DNA from 3 places in the Thermacetogenium phaeum DSM 12270 genome. Region 1 is predicted to be linked to each of the others. Evidence: riboswitches for the same ligand, from Rfam matches in the RefSeq annotation. Region 1 holds a riboswitch; each other region holds the start of a gene.
The links. A riboswitch is a leader RNA that binds a small molecule or an ion and turns the genes downstream of it on or off. The one in region 1 is predicted to bind cobalamin.

Region 1 (7,454 bases):
GCTGCGCTCCGGAGCCCTTCCCGTTAATGTGAAGCTTTTGGAAAAGAGGAGCGTCGGCCCGACCCTGGGGAAGGAATCCCTGGAGCGGAGCCTGAAGGCCGGAATCATCGGCGTTGCTTTGATATTCATCTTTATGATTTTGTACTACCGCTGGCCGGGCGTAATTGCCAACCTTTCCCTGATCGTTTATGGATTGATCGTCATCTCTGTTTTTCTCCTGTTCAAAGCGACTTTAACCTTGCCGGGCATTGCCGGTTTCATTCTCTCCATCGGAATGGCGGTTGACTCCAACATTATTATTTACGAAAGGTTAAAGGAGGAGTTGCGGGCCGGAAAAACCCTGCGTTCTGCCATCGATGCGGGCTTCTATAATGCCTTCCGGGCGATTTTGGATGCCAATGTGACGACATTGATTGCTGCAGGAGTCCTTTATTACCTGGGGAGCGGTCCCATCAGAGGATTTGCGATAACTTTGAGCATCGGTATCCTGGTGAGCATGTTTACTGCGATCACCTTTACCCGATTCGTACTGCATCTGGTGGCGCGGTCGCGGTTGGTAGTTAATCCGAAGGCCTATGGGGTTTAAAGGAGGAGGGCTTTGAAGTGAATCTGATCAAGTTGAGGAAGTACTGGTATCTGATATCGCTGTTGGTTATCGTACCCGGTTTGATCTCCTTAGCCGTAAAAGGCCTCAACCTGGGGATTGATTTTCGAGGAGGCAGTTATATCGAACTCAAATTTAAAAAGGCGGTGGAGTCAGGGGATGTCCTTCCGGTTTTAGAGGACGTTGGCGTTGAGAAGGCGAATGTGCAGACTGCCGCCGGGAATATCATCATTATCCGAGCCCGGGACCTCTCTCAGAAGGAGAGCGGTTCTCTCTTGCAGGCTCTTCGAGAAAAGTTCGGCAGTTACGAGCTGCTGCGCAACGAGAATGTGGGGCCGACCATCGGAAAGGAATTGCGCAACAAAGCCCTTTTAGCTCTCGCCATAGCTTTCGCTCTGATGATCGTTTACATTACCATCCGCTTTGAGTTCCTGTCGGGGCTGGCAGCTGTTTCTGCTCTTTTTCATGATATCCTGGTGACGGTGGGATTAACAAGTATTCTGGGATTAGAGGTTGACGGGTCGTTTATCGCTGCTCTGTTGACGATTGTTGGGTATTCGATTAACGATACCATAGTCGTTTTTGACCGTATCCGCGAGAACCTGAAGAAACGCAAGAAAGGGGAGCTTCTGGATGAGATTTTTCATAAAAGCATCATTCAGACCTTGGCCCGATCGATCAACACCGTCCTGGCTGTGCTTTTCTGTCTGGTGGCTCTGATTTTCTTCGGGGGAGTGACCATCAGAACCTTTATGATTGTCCTGCTGATCGGGGTGACGGCCGGGTGTTATTCATCGATCTTTGTAGCCAGCCCGCTCTGGTATGACTACCGGCGCTTAAGGGGAGAAGGTGTTTGATTTTTTTTGTTCTTGAATTATCTGTTAAACATCGGTATAATTGACACGAACGGTGACAATTAAATCAGTTTTTACGTTGGCAGGTGCCCGTGTTACGGGAGAATAGGGAATCAGGTGTAAGTCCTGAGCGGACCCGCCACTGTAACCAGGGACAGGCCGCGGGAGGCCACTGCCACGGAACACCGGGGCGGGAAGGCGCGGTTGATGGATGACCTGGAGCCAGGAGACCTGCCTGCCGACAGGGCTCTCTGAGGGATGATGGTAAAGTCCCCAGCCATTAGTGGCTGGGGACTTTTTGGTGTGCGCCCGGCATGTTTGCCGGCCTGTGGGTTGAAATACCATGCCGACCAGCCTCTGTGAAGACAACTCGCAGGCAAGGTCGTCACCGGTAACGGAGGGGTAAGAGATACATTATCACCGGCCGCTAATCCGTGCTACCGGAAGCACGGTAATGAATATAAAAATGTAGGGGGTCTGATCGAATTGTTGTTTGAAGAAACAATTGCAAAAATTGGGGAGCTTGATAAGGAGGCTCAGGCAAGGGCGCGTCGGCGCCAGGATGCCTTGATTAAGCCTATGGGCAGCCTGGGAATGCTGGAAGATGTGGCGATTAAAATAGCCGGCATCACCGGGGAAACAATGCCCTGGTTGGAGAAAAAGGCGGTGATAACCATGGCGGGGGATCACGGGATAGCCAGAGAGGGAGTCAGCGCTGCTTCCCAGGAGGTAACACCGCAAATGGTGAGGGGCTTCCTTAACGGAGGGGCTGCCATTAATGTGTTAACAAGGCATGCCGGTGCCCGGGTGGTTTGTGTCGATATGGGAATGGCCAAAGTTGTCGACGACCCGCGCCTGGTCGTACGACGCATTGGGCCCGGTACAAATAATATCGCTGAGGGGCCTGCTATGACCAGAGAGCAGGCGCGTGCCGCTGTAGAGGCGGGGATCGAAATTGCCACAGAGGAGATCAGGGGGGGCACCCAGCTGCTGGCCACGGGGGATATGGGTATCGGCAATACGACGCCGAGCACCGCCATCCTGGCGGCATTTACAGGTTTCCCCGTGCCTCTTCTGACGGGGAAGGGAACGGGTCTGAATCCCGAAGGTGTGCAGCGCAAGGCCCAGTTGATAGAGAAGGCGCTTGCAGTGAACACTCCGGATCCCCGGGACGGCTTGGATGTGCTGGCGAAGGTGGGCGGCTTTGAGATCGGCGGCCTGGCCGGGGTGATCCTCGGGGCTGCCGCTTCCCGGGTTCCGGTCGTGATCGACGGTTTCATCTCCGGTGCTGCTGCCATGATCGCCCGTTCATTGGCGCCCCGGGCGGTGGATTATATGATCGCCTCTCACCTATCCGAGGAACCAGGGCACAGAATCATGCTTACCTGGCTTGGAGTCGAGCCCATGCTTCATATGAGAATGAGGCTCGGAGAAGGAACGGGAGCCGCCCTCGCCTTTACTATAATTGACGCCGCCTTGAAGATCGTCAGAGAAATGGCCACATTCGAAGAAGCGGGGGTTAGCGACGAGGGTTTGCATTGAGCTGGATATAGAGAGTTATCTTTGATATCAATTATCATTTAATTGCCTGCTGTTGCCCGTTATGATAATATCTTTATGACAATGTCAGGCTGGGCCGTTGCCTGTGCCGGGTCTTTACGGACAGCGGGTTCGCACAGATATCCCGTGGGACTTCATCAAGTTAAAAACCCTGGTGAAGTTCCTTTTTATTATTATATAAACGCATATATAAACGACCGGGAGGTACTGACAATTGAAAAAAGTAGAGGTAGCCAGGCTTTCGGTTCTTTCGAACACCGTCCTTGTAGTCTTCAAGTTGGCTGTAGGGGTGGCTATAAACTCTGTCAGTGTTCTTTCCGAGGCGATCCATTCCGGACTGGATTTAATAGCAGCAGTAATCGCTTTTTTCGCAGTTAGCAAAAGCAGCAAACCGCCTGATGCCGAGCACCGGTACGGACACGGGAAAATTGAGAACGTTTCCGGTGTAATTGAAGCCATTTTGATCTTTATGGCGGCTGCATGGATTATCAGGGAAGCGGTTATCAAGCTGATCACAGGGGCCAGAGTGGCAGCGCCTTTTTGGGGCCTAATTGTTATGGGTTTTTCTGCTGTTATCAATTGGGTTATATCTTCACTCCTGATGAAAACTGCTCAGGAGTCCGACTCTGTTGCTCTGGAGGCCGATGCCTGGCACTTGAGAACAGATGTTTATACGTCGGTGGGTGTGGCCGGGGGATTGCTGCTGCTATGGGTCACAGGTCTTCAACTGTTCGATCCCCTGATTGCCATTGGTGTCGGCTTGTTGATTATTAAGGCGGCTTATGATCTGACGAGAAAAGCCTTTTTACCGTTGCTGGATACCAGCCTGCCGTCGCAAGAAGAGAAAAGGATCATGGAGATAATAGCCGCTTACGGGGCAAATTTTGTCGGCTATCATGAGCTGAGAACGCGCAAGGCGGGGTCGGAGCGCTTTATTGATTTGCATTTGGTGATGCCGCAGCATTTTAATGTTTCGGAGAGTCATATGATTTGTGATGCCATTGAAGAGAAGATTCGGGAGGCTTATCCCGGCTCCCATGTGCTGATTCACGTAGAGCCCTGCCGGATCGGCTATGACTGTTCCGATTGCACACAAACAGAGTGCATGCTGTCACTGAAGGGGGAAAAAGATGGGAGGAATTCGGCTTCAGAGGGAGAATAATCTCAGATGAAGGTGAAATTATTCGGGTTTGGAGGACGGAGATCATGCCTGGCTTTTTTTTGGGTATTTTTGCCTTCGCTATTCTCATTGCGGTTTTTGCCGTGCAGAATGCGGGACCTGTGGCCATCAGATTCTTTTTTTGGACAATACCGGAAATGCCTCTGGTGTTGGTGATTTTTGGAACGGTTCTGATCGGGCTTGTGATGGGAATTTTCATCGGGTGTTACGGAAACAAGAAGAGTAGGCCCCCTTTGCGCCCCAAATAGCCGCCACTTGACTGGTTCATCTTGTCTAACATACGATATTATCTAGTAGACAGGGGGTTAACAGATGAGTTTGGCGCGCTTATTAGCTAAAATTGAACAATACTACCCGAATTTTGATAGAGAACTGGTGGAGCGCGCCTATCTCTTTGCCAAAGAAGCCCATCGAGGGCAGTTTCGCAATTCCGGCGAGGCTTTTATCGAGCATCCGTTGCAAGTTGCTTGCATTCTGGCAGATCTGCAGCTGGATATAACCTCTATTGTAGCCGGTTTGCTGCACGATGTTGTGGAGGATACCAATACATCTTTGCAGGATATTGAGACAGATTTTGGACCAGAGGTGCGCTTCCTTGTAGCCGGAGTGACCAAACTGGGAAAGATCGAATACAAGTCGAAGGAAGACCGGCATGCGGAGAATTTGCGCAAGATGTTCCTGGCAATGGCGCGTGACATCCGGGTGATACTGATAAAACTGGCTGACCGCCTGCATAATTTGCGCACCCTGGGAGCCCATGAGGTTCCCAAGCAGCGGGAAATAGCGCGGGAAACACTGGAGATCTTCGCTCCTGTTGCTCACCGCCTGGGCATTTACAAGATTAAGTGGGAGATGGAGGATCTGGCTTTTCGCTACCTGGAGCCGGATAAATACTATGAGCTGGCAGATAGGATCGCTAAAAAGCGCAAAGAGCGAGAGGATTATATCAATTTGGTGATCACAAAGCTCCGCGAAAAGCTGACGGAAGCGGGTATTAAGGCGGAAATCTCCGGCCGTCCCAAGAATTTTTACAGCATCTACAGGAAAATGGTCGATCAGGGGAAGGACCTCTCAGAGATCTACGATCTGGTGGCCGTCAGGGTGATCGTCGAGACGGTTAAGGAGTGTTACGCAACCCTGGGTATAGTGCATACCATGTGGAAGCCTATTCCGGGGCGATTTAAGGATTACATCGCCATGCCCAAGCAGAACATGTACCAGTCGCTGCATACCACTTTGGTGGGACCCCTCGGTGAGCCCTTTGAATTGCAGATCAGGACATTCGAAATGCACCGCACCGCCGAGTACGGAATCGCCGCCCATTGGCGATATAAGGAGGGGGGTCGGCTGAACGACCCCGAATTCGAAAAAAAGCTTTCCTGGCTCCGGCAGATTCTGGAATGGCAGCATGAACTAAGGGACGCCAGGGAATTTATGGAGTCCTTGAAAATTGACCTTTTTTCCGATGTCGTGTTTGTTTTTACCCCCAAAGGGGATGTTGTCGAGTTGCCGTCCGGTTCAGTTCCCATTGATTTTGCCTACCGCATCCATACGGAAGTAGGTCATCGCTGCATCGGAGCGAAGGTCAACGGCAGGATTGTACCGCTTGATTATCGGTTAAAAAATGGGGACATCGTAGAAATCCTGACGTCCAAGCAGAGCGGCGGCCCGAGTCGGGACTGGCTTTCAATCGTTAAGACGTCCCAGGCTAAGAACCGCATCAGGCAGTGGTACAAAAAGGAGAAAAAAGAGGATAACATCCTGCGGGGCAGAGAACTGCTGGAGAAGGAGCTGCGCAGACAGGGGTACGACTCGTCCAGCTTTTATAAACTGGAAGGTAAAGATGCCATCTGTCAGCGGCTTGGCTTTCAGACCGAAAACGATCTCTATGCCGGGATCGGCGATGGGACGATTTCACCATTGAGCGTAATCGCCAAGGTACGGGATGAGCTCCGGAAAAAAGAAGAGCCTCCTGAGCTCCCCGCCGCAGAAAAAGAACCCGGCTTTTTGGTCAAGGTCCCGGAAAAGCGGGCACCGGTATCAACAGGGGTGCGCGTCCGGGGGGTAAAAAATCTTGCTGTACATCTTTCCCACTGCTGCAATCCCTTGCCCGGTGACCAGATTATCGGGTATATTACCAGGGGAAGAGGGGTATCCGTCCACAGGGTGGATTGCCCGAATATAGCTTACCACTTTCAAGGGGAAAGGGAGAGAATGATCGATGTGAGCTGGGAGGAAGATGTCCCGACGACGTACCAGGTGGAAATTGAAGTCAAGGCACTCGACAGGCCGCATTTGACTACTGACATCATGAACACCATTGCTGATACCAGGACCGTCATCAATGCCGTCAATGCCAGGGCCAAGAAGAACAAAATGGCCCTCGTCAACCTGAAACTGGAGATACGTGATATAGAACACCTTTACACTGTTATGCAAAAAGTGAGCCGTGTCAGTGATGTGCTAGAGGTTCACAGGGTTGTTCCTAAATAAGGAGTGTTTGTCGTGCGAGCTGTGGTCCAAAGGGTGAGCAGAGGTTGGGTGCAGATAGAGGGTAAAGAGAGGCGTTCGATTGGCACCGGTCTTGTCATCCTGGTGGGGGTAGGGAAAGATGACAGCAGTGAGGATGCCCGTTACCTCGCCGAGAAGATTTTAAATCTGCGGATATTTCCCGATGGTGAGGGAAAATTCAATTATTCGGTCTGCGATATGGGTGGGGATCTTCTGGTGGTATCGCAGTTTACCCTTTACGGTGATTGTCGCAAGGGGAGGCGGCCGAGTTTTACGGAGGCAGCCGCACCGGAGGAGGCCAGCCCTTTGTTGGAGATGCTTTTAAGGTATCTGGGAGAGAGTGGGCTTAACCTGGTTACCGGTGAGTTCCGAACGAAGATGGAGGTCGGAATCATCAACGATGGTCCCGTAACCATCCTGTTGGACAGCAAGAAGAGATTTTAATAAATGCAGGGAGGTAAGCAAAATAAGATGCTGGTAAAGTGCCTGGCAGTGGGTGCCCTGGCGGCCAACTGCTTTCTTGTTTGGTGTGAAGAAACGAAGGAGGGAGTGGTGATCGATCCCGGTGGGGAAGGGGAGCGCATCCTGGCGGAGATCGGCAGGGAGGGCCTGCAGGTAAAGTACATTATCAATACCCACGGGCACATCGATCACACCGCGGCGAACGAGCAGGTCAGGGAAGGCACCGGTGCCAGGCTTGCCATCCACGTCGACGATGCTCCCATGCTCTCTGATCCCGCTTTAA
Region 2 (7,454 bases), 730 kb from region 1:
AAATGGCAACAGCATCAACTTGCAGTAGAAGCGCAAGGGTATCCCCGCCCGGACAACCGTCATCACGGCCATTACCGCAATGATCGATAAAGAGACCAAGGGGGTGAAAAAGACCAGGCCGACAACGAGCGTCAGGACGGCCAAAAGGGCCTTCTCCGCCGGGTGCATCCCGGCCAACCGGTTGGTGTACGCATACTGGTCGATTTTGAGCAAGGCTTAAGCGCTACCTCCTTATGCCGCCGGGAATCGGGTGGCCTCCACCAAAAGATTTACAGGCAACCATTCCCTCAGGTTCTCCTGAAGGCATCCAAAGACTTCTCGTCGGGAGCCGTCCCTCTCCCTGCGTTTGAGGCATCCCTCTTCCCCTTCCCATAACCGAGGTAATAGCCGATGAACCCGGCACCCAGTGCCGCCTGCAGGGCGAAGAGGAGGCTTTCCACCTCCCCGCTGGGAGGCTCCCAAAGGGTCTTAAACCAGGGTTCGTATCCGGGCCGGAGTTCGCCGATGGCCTCCTCCGCCAAACCGTCGGCCCCCCCGAACTCGGCCCCCCTCTGCAGCCACAAAGGCAATGCCGCCAGCAGTACCACCAGGAGGATCAACAAAAGGTTTCTCATCCTCATCGCATTCCGGCTCCTTCCGTAAATCTGCTCTCACCGCCAAGCACCGACAGCTCCTTCAGCTCTCGCCTGTTGTACGCCGCCAGGAGGTTGAAGACGACCACCGTCAAGAGCCCCTCGCTGACAGCCAGGGGCAGCTGGGTGACGGCGAAGATCCCCATAAACTTCACCAGTGACGCCGTAAACCCGCCAACCTGGGCGGGAAAGGCCAGGGCCAGCTGCAAAGAGGTGGTGACATAGGTCAGGAGGTCACCCAGCATGGCCGCCAGGAAAACCCCGAGCCACAGCGGTGCCTTCAGCCGGCAGCAGAGCTTATAGATATAATAGGCAACGAAGGGTCCCACCACCGCCATGGAAAAGGCGTTTGCCCCAAGGGTGGTGATACCCCCGTGGGCCAGCAGCAGGGCCTGGAAAAGCAGCACTATGCACCCCAGAACGCTCATGGCCGCAGGCCCGAAGAGTATCGCCCCGAGGCCGACGCCCGTCGGGTGCGAGCAGCTGCCGGTCACCGAAGGGATCTTCAGGGCGGACAGCACAAAGGCAAAGGCCCCCGCCACCCCCAACAGCATCTTCAACTGCGGGTGCCGCTCTACCGTTTTTGAAATGGAGAACATCCCGACCAGGATAAAGGGAATCGTGAGAAGCCACCAGAAAAGGCACCACTTTGCCGGCAAAAATCCTTCCATGATGTGCATGGCATAGGCAGCAGCAGGTGCCTGCAGCAAAACCACGACCAAAAGCGCTACCAGGATCGGCTTCTTCGGCCGCCGGAATACCGCCTTTCTTAAACACCTCCGGAAAAGCACGAAGCTCACTCCCCCCTAGTTTTTTACCATCTCCAGCCCTTACAACCCGCCTCCTGTGAACAGGCCTCAAGGCCAACATCAACAACCCCTACAAAACGATGCGGCGGACAATCATAAAAACCACCTCCCTATCCCCGGCAGGCAGCAGGCCGCTGCGGAATCGTTTCCGAGTCCTCGCTTCCGGGGCTTTATCAGGCCGCCTCTTCTCGCAGCAGGTGCAACTTAGGGCATCGGCACTTACCAAAGGCAACATGGCGGCCTCATCCCAAAAAACAGGAACATCGTCCTTTTCTGGACGGTGCCGACAGGGGCACGGATCTCATGTTTTGAACACCCCCGCCAGCAGCCCTGCCAGCTCCCGAACCAGCAGTTCGTTTTCCCGGCGCCCCTTGACGGCCACCCTGATGAAGCGTTCATCCAAAAAGGCAAAGTTGCTGCAGTCCCGCACCAGGATCCCCCTTTGGGCGAGCCTTTCGGCAACAAAGGGCGCCGAAAGGGGTGAAGCCAGCTCTATCAGGAGATAGCTTGCTTCTGAGGAATAAACCCGGATCCCCGGCAGGGCCGAGAGGGCGGCCGCCAGCCGCGACCTCTCCTCTTCGACTAAGTGGCGCGATCGGAAGGCATACCCTTCATCCTGCAAAGCGGCCAGAGCCGCAGCCTGGGCAAGGCCGTTGACCTGCCAGGGGGGATGGAACCGCGCCAGAAGAGAGATGGTCTCGGGATGGGCGATGCCGCAGCCGAGGCGCAGTCCCGGTATGGCAAAGAACTTCGTCAGGGACTGCAGAACGAGAAGCCGCCTGCTGGCAGCGGCCGCCGTCCCTGCGGTCAGCTCCCGCCAGCGGGGGTGAAAAAGCAGAAACGATTCATCGACCACGGCAAAAACCCCTTCGGCCTCGCAGAATTCAAGAAAGGTCTCCAGAACCTGCGGCGGGATCAGGCTACCCGTGGGGTTGTTGGGGTTGCAGAGGAAAACCAGCTCGGCACCCCGGGCAGCCCGCATCAAGGATTGCGTACCGGGGATGAACCCCTTGACCGGCTCCAACCGGAGCATTTTCAGTCGCCCTCCCCAGGCTCTGGCCGCCAGCTCATACTCCCGAAAGGTCGGGGCAGGGATGAGCACGGTGCGCGGTCGGAGGGCGATGAAAACCAGATAGATGAGCTCCACGGCGCCGTTGGTGAAGATCAGCTGCTCCGGCCGAACCCCGAAAAAGGGGGCATACCTTTCTTTTAAAGACCGGCAACCCGGCTCCGGGTAAACGGTGGCGTACTTTAGCCCGTCCCGCAGCAGGGAGGCAACCCCCGGCGAAGGGCCTAAAGGGTTGACATTGACGCTGAAATCCAGGAAATCCTCCGGGCGCCTTCCGTACCGCCCCGCCATCAGAGTCAGGTCACCCCCGTGTTGATGCCTCTGCACGGCACCCACCTCCCCTCCGGCCGGAGATTTTCCCCGGAAAGCGCGGCCCTCCCCCTACCAGGCGTAGGGGGTAGCAGGCCTTCAACTCCGGAAAGCGTTCAAGGATCCTGCAGGTGAAACCGCAGTCCCTTTCCATCCCCGGCGCCACCAGCACCCCGGCCACGGTGCCGCTGTGGGCCACATTGACACCATAGGCGCCCAGCCTGCCGGCAAAATCGATCAGCTCTTCAAGGCGGGGCTTGGGGAGAATCCTCTGGTGTGCCAGAGTGCTCATCGTTGCCCCCTGTCCCAGAAGAACCGGGTCCCCTTGAAGCAGCCCCTGCCGGACGAGATCCAAAGCGCGCTCCACCTGGGGCTCGTTCTCCCTGTTCAAATCACGCAAGTCCGGGCGCCTGTTGAACCCCAGGGTATCCACCCGGCCACCAAAGTCGAGAACTAGGATGCCCAAGGAAAGGGGGTTTCCCAGCCCCTCACGAAGCCGCCCCCTGACGTGGTCAAAGAGAGCGATGCCGGGCAGGAACGTCCCGTCGGAGGGCTCGATGGAGAGGGCAATCCGGGCTATTAAAGCTGGATCCGGCCGGATCCCCAGGGCCGCTGCCACGGCATAACAGCCGGCAGCCAGGTCGGCGGTGCTGCTGGCCATCCCTTTGCCCACAGGGATAGTGGAGGCAACCTCAATCACCGCCCCGAAATCCTCGCAGCCACACCAGTCGAGCAGCTTCCGCACCGCCCGTGCCGTTTTCGAGCGCCCTGCCGGATAAGCATCCCTGAGCGAGGGGCCGACATGAACGGTAACCCTGCTGAACCAGTTGACCGGACAGGTCACCAGGAAATTAACCCCTTGTAGCGTACCCTGCACCAGCTCCCCGCAGGAACCCGGCATCAGGGCAGTTCCCTGCAAGATCATCGCCAACCCCCTCCGGGAAAGATGTTGCTTCCGCCGGCAAGCAGGAAGAGGGCATAATAGAGGAACAGAAACAGGAACAGCACAGCGTCGACCAGCCTTACGGCTGCAGCGATCTGAGACCTCTCCAGAGGCTGCAGGGGATCCCCCAGATGCGCTCTTAGCGAGGGGATACCCTGATAGTAATTGAGGCCTCCCAGCCGGATGCCCAGGGCGCCTGCCACCGCCGCTTCCGGATAGCCACTGTTGGGGCTTGCGTGTTTCCTCCCGTCCCTCCAGGTGACGGACAGGGCGCGGCGCCAGTCGTAACCGAGGAGAAAAGCACCGGCCACCAGAAGAAGTACGGTAAGGCGGGCGGGGAGGAAATTGGCAACATCGTCCAGCCTGGCGGCAAACCAGCCGAATTCCCGGTACCTCTCGTTTCGGTAGCCCACCATGGAATCCAGAGTATTGATCACCCGGTAGGTCAAGGCCAGGGGAACCCCACCGACGGCGAAGTAGAAGAGGGGAGCGATAACCCCGTCGGAAATGTTCTCCGCCACGGTTTCCACTGTAGCCCTGGTGATCTCCCCCTCATCCAGGTGCTCCGTATCCCTGCCCACGATCAGCCCCAGCCGCTCCCGCGCCGCTTGGAGATCGCCATCCTGAAGAAATTCCAGAACCCGGCGGGCCTCCCGCTTCAGGCTGTTCGCTCCAATGGTGCTCCAGAGGAAAAACCCTCCTGCTGCCGCCGCCAGAAGCGGGCTCTCTCTCTCCAGAAGGGCCAGCAAAAGTGAGCTGATGATGCAAACAGGCGCAGCGCTGACCAGAACGAGAACGGCACCCGCCAGGCGCCGGCTAGCGCTAGAAGCGGCATCCCTATACAGAAGACCCTCCAATCCGGCGATCGCTTTTCCCAGCAGGGCCACCGGGTGGAACCGGCTCTCCGGGTCACCGATCAAGAGATCCAGCCCAACTGCCAGCAGAAGCGTTCCTCCAGCCGTTATTCCGAACATGCCACCACAACCCCAAATTGAAAACCCCGGCCTACACAAGACCGGGGCTGCAGCCACCAAAAACGGGTGAGCAAGCGGACAACCTCCCTATCTAGCGTAGGACATCGGTGTCCCCGGTACAGGCAGGTTTCCTGGCTCGGGTGCATTCCCACCCTGCGCCTTCCCATCCAGCACCCAATATCCCCTTCTGCAGTCGGGAGCGGATGCCTTCTTGAGCCGGCTCCGGCCCTCCGCGGGATATCAAGTGTCGGACAGTGGCACCTTGCAGGGGGGCTTCCCCTCACAGTGACGCGATCGCACCGGATTCGCACCGGTTTCCCTTTTCAGCCTTTATTGCTAAAGGCCACCTGTCCGGATATGGATTTATTCCTTTTTATTTATTTATTTTGCCGTGCCCAAACAATTCTCCTGCCAGGCTAGAAAAAATTTTTTTGTAGCCGCTTCCATCCCGCTTCTCTTACCACCGCAACAACAGGATTGATAATATTATCACAGCAGTCAAAAAAGGGCAACGAGGCAAAATTCACCCTCACCAAATCCAGGAGGGAGACTGCTGACCGACCCCAGAATCATGGGCACTTCGGTGATTTAACGGCCATTCACCCGAAAAAATTGCGATTCTATTCTCATATCTTAAAGCGCTCCACCTGCTCTTCCAGGTTTTTGGCCACTTTTAATACTTCCTGGGCGTTAGCCGCTATCTCTTCGGTGGAAGCCGACAGTTCTTCAGCCGAGGCCGATATCTGCTGGGCCGAAGCCGATGTCTCCTCTGATACCGCACTGATGCTCTGAACTCGATCCAGTATCGTGTCCTTGGCCCTGAGGGTCAAGTCCATATGGCGGTAAGTTTCTTCGATCTTCGGCATTATTGCCGCAACCGAAGCCAGGATATCATCAAAGGACCTGACCGTGTTGTTCACACTCTCCAATTGCTCGACAACCTGTTTGTCGACGCTCTCCGACGTGTTCACCACTTCATTTGTCTCAGCCGCAATGGTGCCCAGCAGGCCCTTGATCTTTTCTGAAGAAGCGCGGGATTCTTCGGCCAGCTTACGGACCTCCTCCGCCACAACGGCGAAACCGCGGCCGGCTTCCCCGGCACGCGCCGCTTCAATGGCGGCGTTCAAGGCCAGGAGATTCGTCTGGTCGGCTATACTGTTGATCACTTCCAGTATTTCACCGACCTGATTGACGGAGTTGCTTAAGACGGTCAGCTTCTCGACGACACCTTTGAAGGCTTCATGCACGCCGTTGATGGAGGCGATAAGAACGTCCAACTCTTTCTTGCCCACTCCGGCCAGCCTGGAGGCCTCTTCGCTGCCGTCCTTGACGTTGCCGAGTTCGTTTTCTACGTTCTCCAGATGATGGGCTATGTTTTCTGTAAGCTTGAGGATCTCCTGCAGATGCTCCGCCTGTTCTGAGGCACCTGCAGCCACCTGCTCAATGGCTTTGGCCGCTTCACTGGAGGAGGAGGCGATCTCTTCTGAGGCAGCGCTTAGATTTTCTGAATTGCCGGACAGGATTTTGGCGCTATCTTTGAGGTCCGATAAAAGCGGCCTGATGCCGGCCTGTATCCCATCCACCGCCCGGGCCAGCTTCCCTATCTCGTCCTTCATATTGAGAAACTTCTCCGGCACAAGCTGCGTGAAGTCACCACCCGCTATGTGCCCCAGATGTTTCTCTACCACGATCAGAGGAGTGGCAATGGTTCTTGCCATTACGTAAGTCAGCAAGAGAGCAATGATTATTATTACCACAGATAAAGTCAGCAGTGAATGCTTAAGGCTGGACACTTCTTCCAGCACCTCGGCTGCAGGGGCGGTGACCGCCAGTGACCAGCCGGTACTTTTAACCGGTGCATAGGCCATGATCCTTTCCTGACCCTGGAATGTATATGTGCTGACCCCTTCCTCCCCCCTCGCCATCCTTGAGACTGCCTCTGCCAGGAGAGAATTGTCGGACCCCGCCTGCTCAATCAGGTTTTCCTGGGACAATACCCTCTCAATGTCCTTATGGGCAATGGTCTTGCCGTTGCCGTCAACAGCAAAGGCATAACCGGTACGGGCGTAAGTAACGTCGGCCACCAAGTTGCTGAACATGGTGGCGTCCACCAGACCGACCAGTACACCGGTTATCTCGTTGGTGGCATAGTGGCGTATCGGTGCTGCATAGGCGAATACTACGGAATCATCATCTCTGCTGACGATCGTGCTGGAGACGGCAGTCTCTCCACTAAGGGCAATCTTAAAGTATTCCCGATCGGCGATGTTGGCCTTGCCGCCGTCGGAAAAGAATGTGTTCCCATCCCTGTCGGCAATGCCGAACTGTTTGAAGCCGAGTTCAGCTGCAGTTTGCATTTCGCTGCGAAGGGCTGCCATTTTTTCATCCAGTTTTGCTTCGCGTTCACCCCACCTGCCGCGGATAACATCTTGGGCGGCAACGCTTTTCACCAGGCAAAGCCGCGCCTGGATCCTGCTGTCCTGGGTCTCAGCGGCCTGCTTAGCCACTTTGAGCATGGCGTCCTTAGCCTCTATTTCCAGAGCTTGCTCTGTGCGCCTCTCACTCATCAACGACAGGACAAGGCACCCGATTAGAACAACCAGCCCGAACAAAACAGTCATCCTCACTTGCAAGCTTCCCATAAGTTTTTCCTTCATACCACCGGTCGCTCCTGCTCGGCGGAGCGATTTTTCCCCCTTTCTTAGAATCTTAGAAAGC
Region 3 (7,454 bases), 920 kb from region 1:
TTTGATTCTGGTACACATTGAACCGCAATCGTACGTCCAAAAGAACTTTAACGAGCGGATGTTCGTTTACTTCAGCCGGTTATACGAGAAGCACCGGCGGAAGATATTGCCGGTGGCCGTATTTGGCTACGACCGGGTACGGGATGAACCGGACAGCTTCGAGATTGTCTTTCCCTTCCTGGATGTTCTAAATTTCCGGTTTTACAAGCTGGAGTTAAAGAAACTTGACTGGCGGGAGTACATTCATAGTGATAATCCGGTAGCAGCGGCGCTGTTAAGCAAAATGGGCTTCAGGCCGGGAGAAAGGGTTCGAGTAAAGCTGGAATTCCTGCGCATGCTGGCCCGGATGAAGCTGGACCCGGCGCGGATGGAGTTGCTGGCCGCCTTTTTCGAGACCTACCTGAAGCTGGACCGCGAGGAAGAAGAACAACTTTACCGGGAATTGGGTAAAATGGACAAAAAGGAGGTTGATGCCATTATGCAAATAACCACCAGCTGGCATGAAAAGGGCCGTGCGGAAGGCCTTGCGGAAGGACGTGCCGAAGGTCGTGCCGAAGGCCGTGCGGAAGGCCTTGCGGAAGGCCTTGTGGAAGGTAAAATTAAAGCCAAGCAGGAGGTCATATGCAGGTACCTGGCTTGCAGGTTTGGAGCGGATTCTGCGGCCATACAGGAAAAGGTGCCGCAACTGACCGACATGGATGCGCTGGACCGGGTGCTGGACCGGCTGTTTGTCGTCGGCTCCTTGGAAGAAGCCCGGAGCATCATCTGGGAGGAGCTGAGCAGGTTCATTCAGTAAGTGTATCTTGAAGAATTATATTCCCTAGGGCAGGCAGGTTCCCGGTCAGCGGAAATAACAGCTCTTCTTCCCCGAAGCCTACGCCTTAATCGATTTGACATCGAAGCCTGGCAGGTGAACCAACTTACAGCTCCCCGAGAAAAGAAAAGCGGCACATCGAACCCTCAACCTCGAACGCAGAACGCCGAACGTGGAACGTTTAAAAGAGGCAAGCGGGACATCCTTCATAACATAGCTGCGAGGACCGGCCAAAAGAAAGCCAAACCCTCTCTGTTTGGCAGCGTGCGGAGCGGCGACATTGCCGACGAAGAGATCCAAAAGGCAAAGACAGCGCTATTTAGAGACCTGGAGGATCTGTAGCTCGTATGGCGGAAGATATGCTGTATGTTCACACTGTGGGAGAAAGTAGTTTCGTGGTTTGGCTATAAGCTTCATCTTGTAGTTGATGCTGCCTATGAATTACCCGTAGTAACCTGTACCTCTTGATAACAAAACCGGAGATGTATATAATACAAATGATAAATAACAAATAAGTACTGCTGCAAAAAGTCCATTTGAGTTCATGGAAAGCCGATATTTAGTGTTCTTTTTGGCTGTCAGCCTATTAGAGGTGCACTTGCCTGGACGACTAAATCGCTATTTCTGAAGTGGTATCACACAATTAAATAATTAAATAAGGCTCCAGGTGCCCCGGTGTGAGCAGCCGGGGAGAATAGGGAATCAGGTGAAAGTCCTGAGCGGTGGGGCCACTGTGAATAGCGAGCTGCTCCAAAAAACCACTGGATAGTGATATCTGGGAAGGTGGAAGCCAGCGATGAGCTATGAGCCAGTAGACCTGCCTGGAGTTTCGACTTGAGCGCCTCCCATCCAGAGGTCCAAGCTGGCTGTTTAATTATGGTTGAATTGCGATCCCGGCCCATGGAGGCCGGGATTTATTTATGTGCGCCCGGCATGGGCGGAGGCTTATGGGTGACAGTCTATGCGGCGGGTAGATGGAGGAAAAGTCAACGCTCTTACCCGGGGAGGCCTGCCAGGCACGCTGGGTAATCTGGCAACCCGCACTGGAAGGTGCGGCTGAACTGGCAGGAGTCGGCAAAGAGGCCTTGTCTGAACCGAAAGAGCGAGAGCGGCTGGCAGAAAGATGCCCGATTATAAATTGGGAGCAGCATTGGAGGAGATGTAACCATGGACGGCACAAAAAGGTGTTTTCCATTTACCGCCATTGTTGGCCAGGAGCGGATGAAGGAAGCCCTTATTCTAAATGTGATCAATCCTCTGCTGGGCGGTGTATTGATCAGGGGTGAAAAGGGGACGGCCAAATCCACAGCAGTGCGCGCTCTGGCCGAGTTGCTGCCGGAAAGGAAGCAGGTGGCGGATTGTATGTTTGGGTGTGATCCCGATGACGAAAGCGCCATGTGTGATACCTGCCGGGAGAGGAAGCGCAAGGAAGGAAGACTGGCAGTAAGGAAATCGAAGATGAGGGTTGTGGAGCTGCCGATCAGCGCCACCGAGGATAGGGTAGTCGGCACGCTGGACATCGAACATGCCATCAAAACAGGAGAGAAGAGGTTTGAACCGGGGATCCTGGCCCAGGCCAATCGCAATATCCTCTATGTCGATGAAGTGAACTTGCTGGAGGATCATGTTGTGGATCTTCTGCTTGACGCTGCCGCCATGGGGGTCAATGCCATCGAGAGGGAGGGGATCTCCTACAGCCACCCCTCAAGATTTGTTCTGGTGGGGACGATGAATCCCGAGGAGGGTGATTTGCGGCCACAGCTTTTGGACAGATTCGGTCTGGTGGTGGATGTGACCGGGGAGAAGGATCCGGTTACCCGGGCCGAGGTGATCAAAAGGAGACTCCAGTACGAACAGGATCCGGAGTCTTTCGCTACAGCGTACCAAGAGGCGCAGCAGGAGCTCAGCCACCGGATTGAAGCGGCAAAATTGCGCCTGCCGGAGGTGTCGTGCAGCGATGAGATGCTGGAAATAGCTGCCAAGATATCGATTGCCATGGATGTTGACGGCCACAGAGCCGATATCTACATGATCAAGGCGGCAATCACTATTGCGGCATTCAATAATCGGGAGAGTGTTACCTTTGAGGATATGCTCAAAGCCGCCTCACTGGTATTGCCGCACAGGATGAGGAGGAAACCCTTTGAGGAGGGTATCATCGACTTCTCCAAGGTCGAGGAAATGATTTACAGTAGCGCGAGAGGGTGAATCTCAGGTGGGACACAACTTGGTCTTTCCGTTCGCTGCTGTGGAAGGGCAGGATGCTGTCAAAAAGGCTCTGATCTGGAATGCAGTCAACCCGTCGATCGGTGGGGTGCTGATCTCCGGAGAGAAGGGAACCGCCAAGTCCACCCTTGTCCGGGGGCTGGCAGCTTTGTTGCCCGGGATAAAAGTGGTGGAACTCCCGCTCAATGTGACCGAAGACTGCTTGGTGGGGACCCTGGATCTGGAGAGAGCGGTCAAGGAAGGGAAGAAGGCCTTCGAACCGGGGATCTTCCAGAAAGCCGACGGGAACATCCTTTATGTCGATGAAGTTAACCTGTTGCCCGAGAATATAGTCAATTGCATCCTGGAAGTGTCTGCTTCAGGGGTCAATCGGGTTGAGCGGGAGGGGATATCTTACAGCCATCCGTCAAGATTTGTGTTGGTGGGAACCATGAACCCCGAGGAGGGGATGCTGCGGCCGCAGTTACTCGACAGGTTTGGGCTTTATGTCGAAGTCAAGGGACTGGAGGATCTGGCCTTAAGGAAGGATGTCATCAAAAGGAGGCTTGAGTATGAAAGGGACCCGGCGGGCTATGTGAAAAAGTGGCAGAAGGAAAGCGAAGAGATCAGGGCAAGCATCGCTCAGGCGCGTGAGAGGCTGGAAAGGGTGCAGGTCACCGAGCATGCTATGAGTCTGGCTGGCGAGATGGCGGAGAAAGGGAATTGTGCCGGTCACCGGGCGGAAATTGCCATTGTGGAAACCGCAAAGTCCATTGCAGCCATCTGCGGCAGGAACCGCATTATCATCGAGGATATTAAAGAGGCTGCGCGATATGCGCTGCCCCACAGGGTTAGAGAAAGAAACCAGACCTGCATCTGTCTGCAGGAACAGGAGCCTCCGATTGATGAAACCGATGAGCGGAAGAGGGGTGCCGATCTCCCGGAAGGAGATCGGAGCAGGGATGAGAGCGTCACACAGGAATACCAGAATCTCAATCAGGAACCGGAGAACGGCGGAGATTCTCCGGCAGGTAGTGGTGAAATGGATGGAGGTAAAAACGGCAGTCAGCAGGCAGGAGCATTCGGAAGCGAGGAAAATGTCGAAGAGCCGGGCGAGATCTTTGCCGTTGTCCCGTGGGAGATCAGGCCGCAAGACAGGCTGCAGCGCAGAGGAAGTGGAAAGAGAAGCCTGTCCGCGACTAAGGGTAGGGAGGGGAGGTATGTAAAATATTGTTTCCCCAGGGGAAAGCCGCGGGATATTGCCTTTGACGCCACCATCCGGGCGGCGGCACCGTTCCAGAGGCAAAGGGAAAAGGACGGCGTGGCGCTGGCAATTTGTAATTCCGATTTTCGAGAAAAGATCAGGGAACGCCGAACCGGCAGCACCATCCTCTTTGTGGTCGATGCCAGCGGATCAATGGGGGCCAACCGGAGGATGAGGGCCGTGAAGGGTGCGGTCTTGTCGCTGCTAACCGATGCCTATCAAAAGCGGGATAGGGTTGGGATGATCTCTTTTAGAAAGAACGATGCGGAACTCCTCCTCGGAGTGACCAGAAGCGTTGACCTGGCACAGAAAAAACTGAGAGACCTGCCCACAGGAGGGAGGACACCGCTTGCGGCCGGACTGTACAGGGGATACGAGGTGCTCAAGGTGGCAATGCTCAGAGATCCCCAGACGATACCCTTTATTATCCTCGTGACTGATGGAAGGGCCAATGTAGCGCTGAATGGAGGCGATCCTGTCGATGACGCCCTGCGTATGGCCCGGAAAATTGCCGCAGAGGGGATAAAAAGCCTGGTCATCGACACGGAAAAGGGTTATCCCAGGATGGGACTGGCGCGCAAAATTGCCGAAGCCATGAAGGCCGGATATCTGGAGTTGGATGAGCTTGAATCTGCCCAGATCGTCTGGTCGGTGAAGAATTTCGTCAGATGAACAGGATAGCTACGACCCCTAGGGAAGGGCCGGTTATCCTTTAGGTTTATTTGAACGGCAGATCCTTACTATGTCATAACCACAAATGAGGAGGTTTGATTTTATGTCGAGGTCGTTGCAAAAGCTCTTGGTTGTCATAAGCGTGCTTTTATCTCTGTTTTTACTGGCAGGCTGCAGCAAGGCAGACAAGGCGTCAGTAGCTGGTGCTGTCACCTTGAAATATGCCAGGGGTTTTAAGATTGAGAACCTTGCTGACGGCTGTAAAAAGGTCACCGACGGCAATAAGCGAGTCATGCTCCTGGTTCCCAGGGGCCAAAAAGTACCGTCCGAATATAAAAACCTGCCTGTGGTTTATACTCCGGTGAAAAGGGTTGTGATAACTTCTACAACCCAGGCTTCCCTGATGAGGCCTTTGGGCGTGTTGGGCAGCATCGTCGGAGTGACCACTGAAAAGGATCAGTGGTATATCGATCAGGTCAAGGCGGGGATGGAGAGCGGCAGCATTCAGCTGGTTGGAGGCGGGATGGGGCCTTTGGATTACGACAAGATCGTGGCCTTGAAACCGGATCTCGTTTTCATGTCCACAGGAGGGCCTAATGATGCCCGGGCGCTGCAGAAATTGGAGGAGCTAAACATTCCGGTAGCTGTAGACAATGAATGGCTGGAAAATGATCCCTTGGGAAGGCTCGAGTGGATCAAGTTTATCGCCGCTTTCTATGACAAGGAGCAGCAGGCATCTGATTTCTTTGATGGTGCCGAGAAAAGGATCGCAGAAATCACGGCGAAGGTGGCCAAGGTCAAAGACAAACCGAAGGTTATATGGGGGTTGATTTACCAGGGTAAGGCTTATGTTCCTGCCGCAGATTCCTATGTGGCCAGGATGATCGCCATGGCCGGAGGTGATTACCTTTTTAAAGGCAATAAAGGAACAGGCAGCAGGGCGATTACCTTTGAGGAGTATTATGCCCTGGGCAAAGAGGCGGATATCTATATCGATGATACCATGATGAACCTTGGCCGCAATACGATTGCCCACATCACCGACCAGTCGAGACTTATGGCGGATTTGCCGGTGCTCAAGAAAGGCAACGTATGGGGTTACCAGCCCTGGTACTGGCAGTCTTTGGATAAAACCGATGAGGTGATCGAGGACCTGGCGGCTATTTTCCACCCGGCTCTTTTCCCGGGTTATCAATTAAAACACTTCTTGAAGCTACCGCCGGCTTAAGGTCAAACAACAGGTTATACTCTAGGGACATGATTTTAATGGGGTCCTCGGAGGAGGTGTTGTTGATCGCATTCCGTCTTGACAAGAGGAACAAGATGCCGTTGCTTTTTGTTCTGTTTGTGGCGATGCTGATCCTGTTTGCGGTTTTAAACATTGTGCTGGGGTCGGTTCGGATCTCCTTGCACGATCTGGTGCGGGTTCTGCTCCGCCAGGGAGAGAACGCTGTCTACGATAAGGTGGTATGGGATATCCGCTTGCCCCGTACCCTGGCTGCCATCCTCGGGGGAGCGGCGCTCTCTGTCAGCGGCCTGCTGCTGCAGATCTTCTTTCGCAATCCGATTGTCGATCCCTATGTGCTGGGAGTCTCTTCCGGCGCCACCCTGATAGTGGCCATCCTGATGCTGACAGGGGTCGTCCTGGAGATGGGAACGATACCGCCGTATCTGCTGAGCCTGGGGGCCTTCGCCGGCGCCCTGGCGGTGGTCATCCTGATCGTGGCTGTATCGGGGAGGGTCAAGCAGGTGGTCACTTTGCTGGTCGTCGGTTTGATGATCGGCTACGTGTGCGGGGCGGGAACCACCATCCTGGAGGCTCTTGCGGAGAAGGAGAACCTTCACAACTTTGTTCTCTGGACTATGGGGAGTTTTTCAGGCTTCGGGTGGGAACAGGTGAGTGTTTTGGCGGTGGCGGGCGGAGCGCTGCTGGCTGTCTCCTATCTTCTCTGCAAGCCGCTGAATGCCCTGTTGCTGGGGGAGGACTATGCCAGGAGTATGGGAGTGAACATCAAGTCGCTGAGGGTCGTTCTTGTGTTGATCGCCAGCACCCTCACAGCTCTGGTGACGGCCTTCGCCGGGCCGGTGGCCTTCATCGGACTGGCCGCCCCCCACATCGCCCGGCTGACCCTCGGAACATCGGACAACAGGGCTCTGATCCCGGCAACGATTTTGCTGGGAGCGGTGATCACCAACTTGTGCGATCTATTGGCGAGGATTCTCTTTGCTCCTGTGGAGCTACCGATCAGTGCCATCTCCTCTTTGATCGGCGCCCCGATCGTCATCGTTTTGCTGATGAAAAGGAGGACCAGCCTATGAATGTGATGCAGACAAAGGAATTGAGTGTAGGCTATGACGGCAGGACTGTGGTTGCCGACATCAATCTGGAAGCGTTAAAGGGGCAGTTCATCTGCCTTTTGGGGCCCAACGGCTCCGGAAAATCGACCATCCTGCGCTGTCTGGCAGGGCTGTTGGCCCCTTTGCATGGTTCGGTATTTC

Region 2: linked by a shared signal. The riboswitch ahead of cbiB (adenosylcobinamide-phosphate synthase CbiB) and the one ahead of cobT (nicotinate-nucleotide--dimethylbenzimidazole phosphoribosyltransferase) in region 1 are both predicted to bind cobalamin.
Region 3: linked by a shared signal. The riboswitch ahead of TPH_RS01725 (ATP-binding protein) and the one ahead of cobT (nicotinate-nucleotide--dimethylbenzimidazole phosphoribosyltransferase) in region 1 are both predicted to bind cobalamin.

What each region holds. Positions count from the first base shown of each region.
Region 1 covers NC_018870.1:1,263,313-1,270,766, forward strand. The annotation lists gene secD (protein translocase subunit SecD) at 1-586, shown strand, start outside; gene secF (protein translocase subunit SecF) at 604-1,461, shown strand; cobalamin riboswitch at 1,526-1,711, shown strand; gene cobT (nicotinate-nucleotide--dimethylbenzimidazole phosphoribosyltransferase) at 1,945-3,000, shown strand; gene TPH_RS06250 (cation diffusion facilitator family transporter) at 3,233-4,180, shown strand; gene TPH_RS06255 (LapA family protein) at 4,225-4,446, shown strand; gene TPH_RS06260 (RelA/SpoT family protein) at 4,511-6,691, shown strand; gene dtd (D-aminoacyl-tRNA deacylase) at 6,704-7,153, shown strand; gene TPH_RS06270 (MBL fold metallo-hydrolase) at 7,157-7,454, shown strand, end outside.
Region 2 covers NC_018870.1:530,967-538,420, reverse strand. The annotation lists gene cbiQ (cobalt ECF transporter T component CbiQ) at 1-213, opposite strand, end outside; gene TPH_RS02625 (energy-coupling factor ABC transporter substrate-binding protein) at 288-620, opposite strand; gene TPH_RS02620 (energy-coupling factor ABC transporter permease) at 617-1,423, opposite strand; gene cobD (threonine-phosphate decarboxylase CobD) at 1,743-2,837, opposite strand; gene TPH_RS02610 (GHMP family kinase ATP-binding protein) at 2,812-3,744, opposite strand; gene cbiB (adenosylcobinamide-phosphate synthase CbiB) at 3,741-4,736, opposite strand; cobalamin riboswitch at 4,841-5,102, opposite strand; gene TPH_RS02600 (methyl-accepting chemotaxis protein) at 5,363-7,393, opposite strand; gene TPH_RS14615 (chemotaxis protein CheW) at 7,438-7,454, opposite strand, start outside.
Region 3 covers NC_018870.1:341,966-349,419, forward strand. The annotation lists gene TPH_RS01715 (Rpn family recombination-promoting nuclease/putative transposase) at 1-796, shown strand, start outside; cobalamin riboswitch at 1,463-1,653, shown strand; gene TPH_RS01725 (ATP-binding protein) at 1,982-3,022, shown strand; gene TPH_RS01730 (magnesium chelatase subunit D family protein) at 3,030-4,955, shown strand; gene TPH_RS01735 (ABC transporter substrate-binding protein) at 5,059-6,183, shown strand; gene TPH_RS01740 (FecCD family ABC transporter permease) at 6,240-7,274, shown strand; gene TPH_RS01745 (ABC transporter ATP-binding protein) at 7,271-7,454, shown strand, end outside.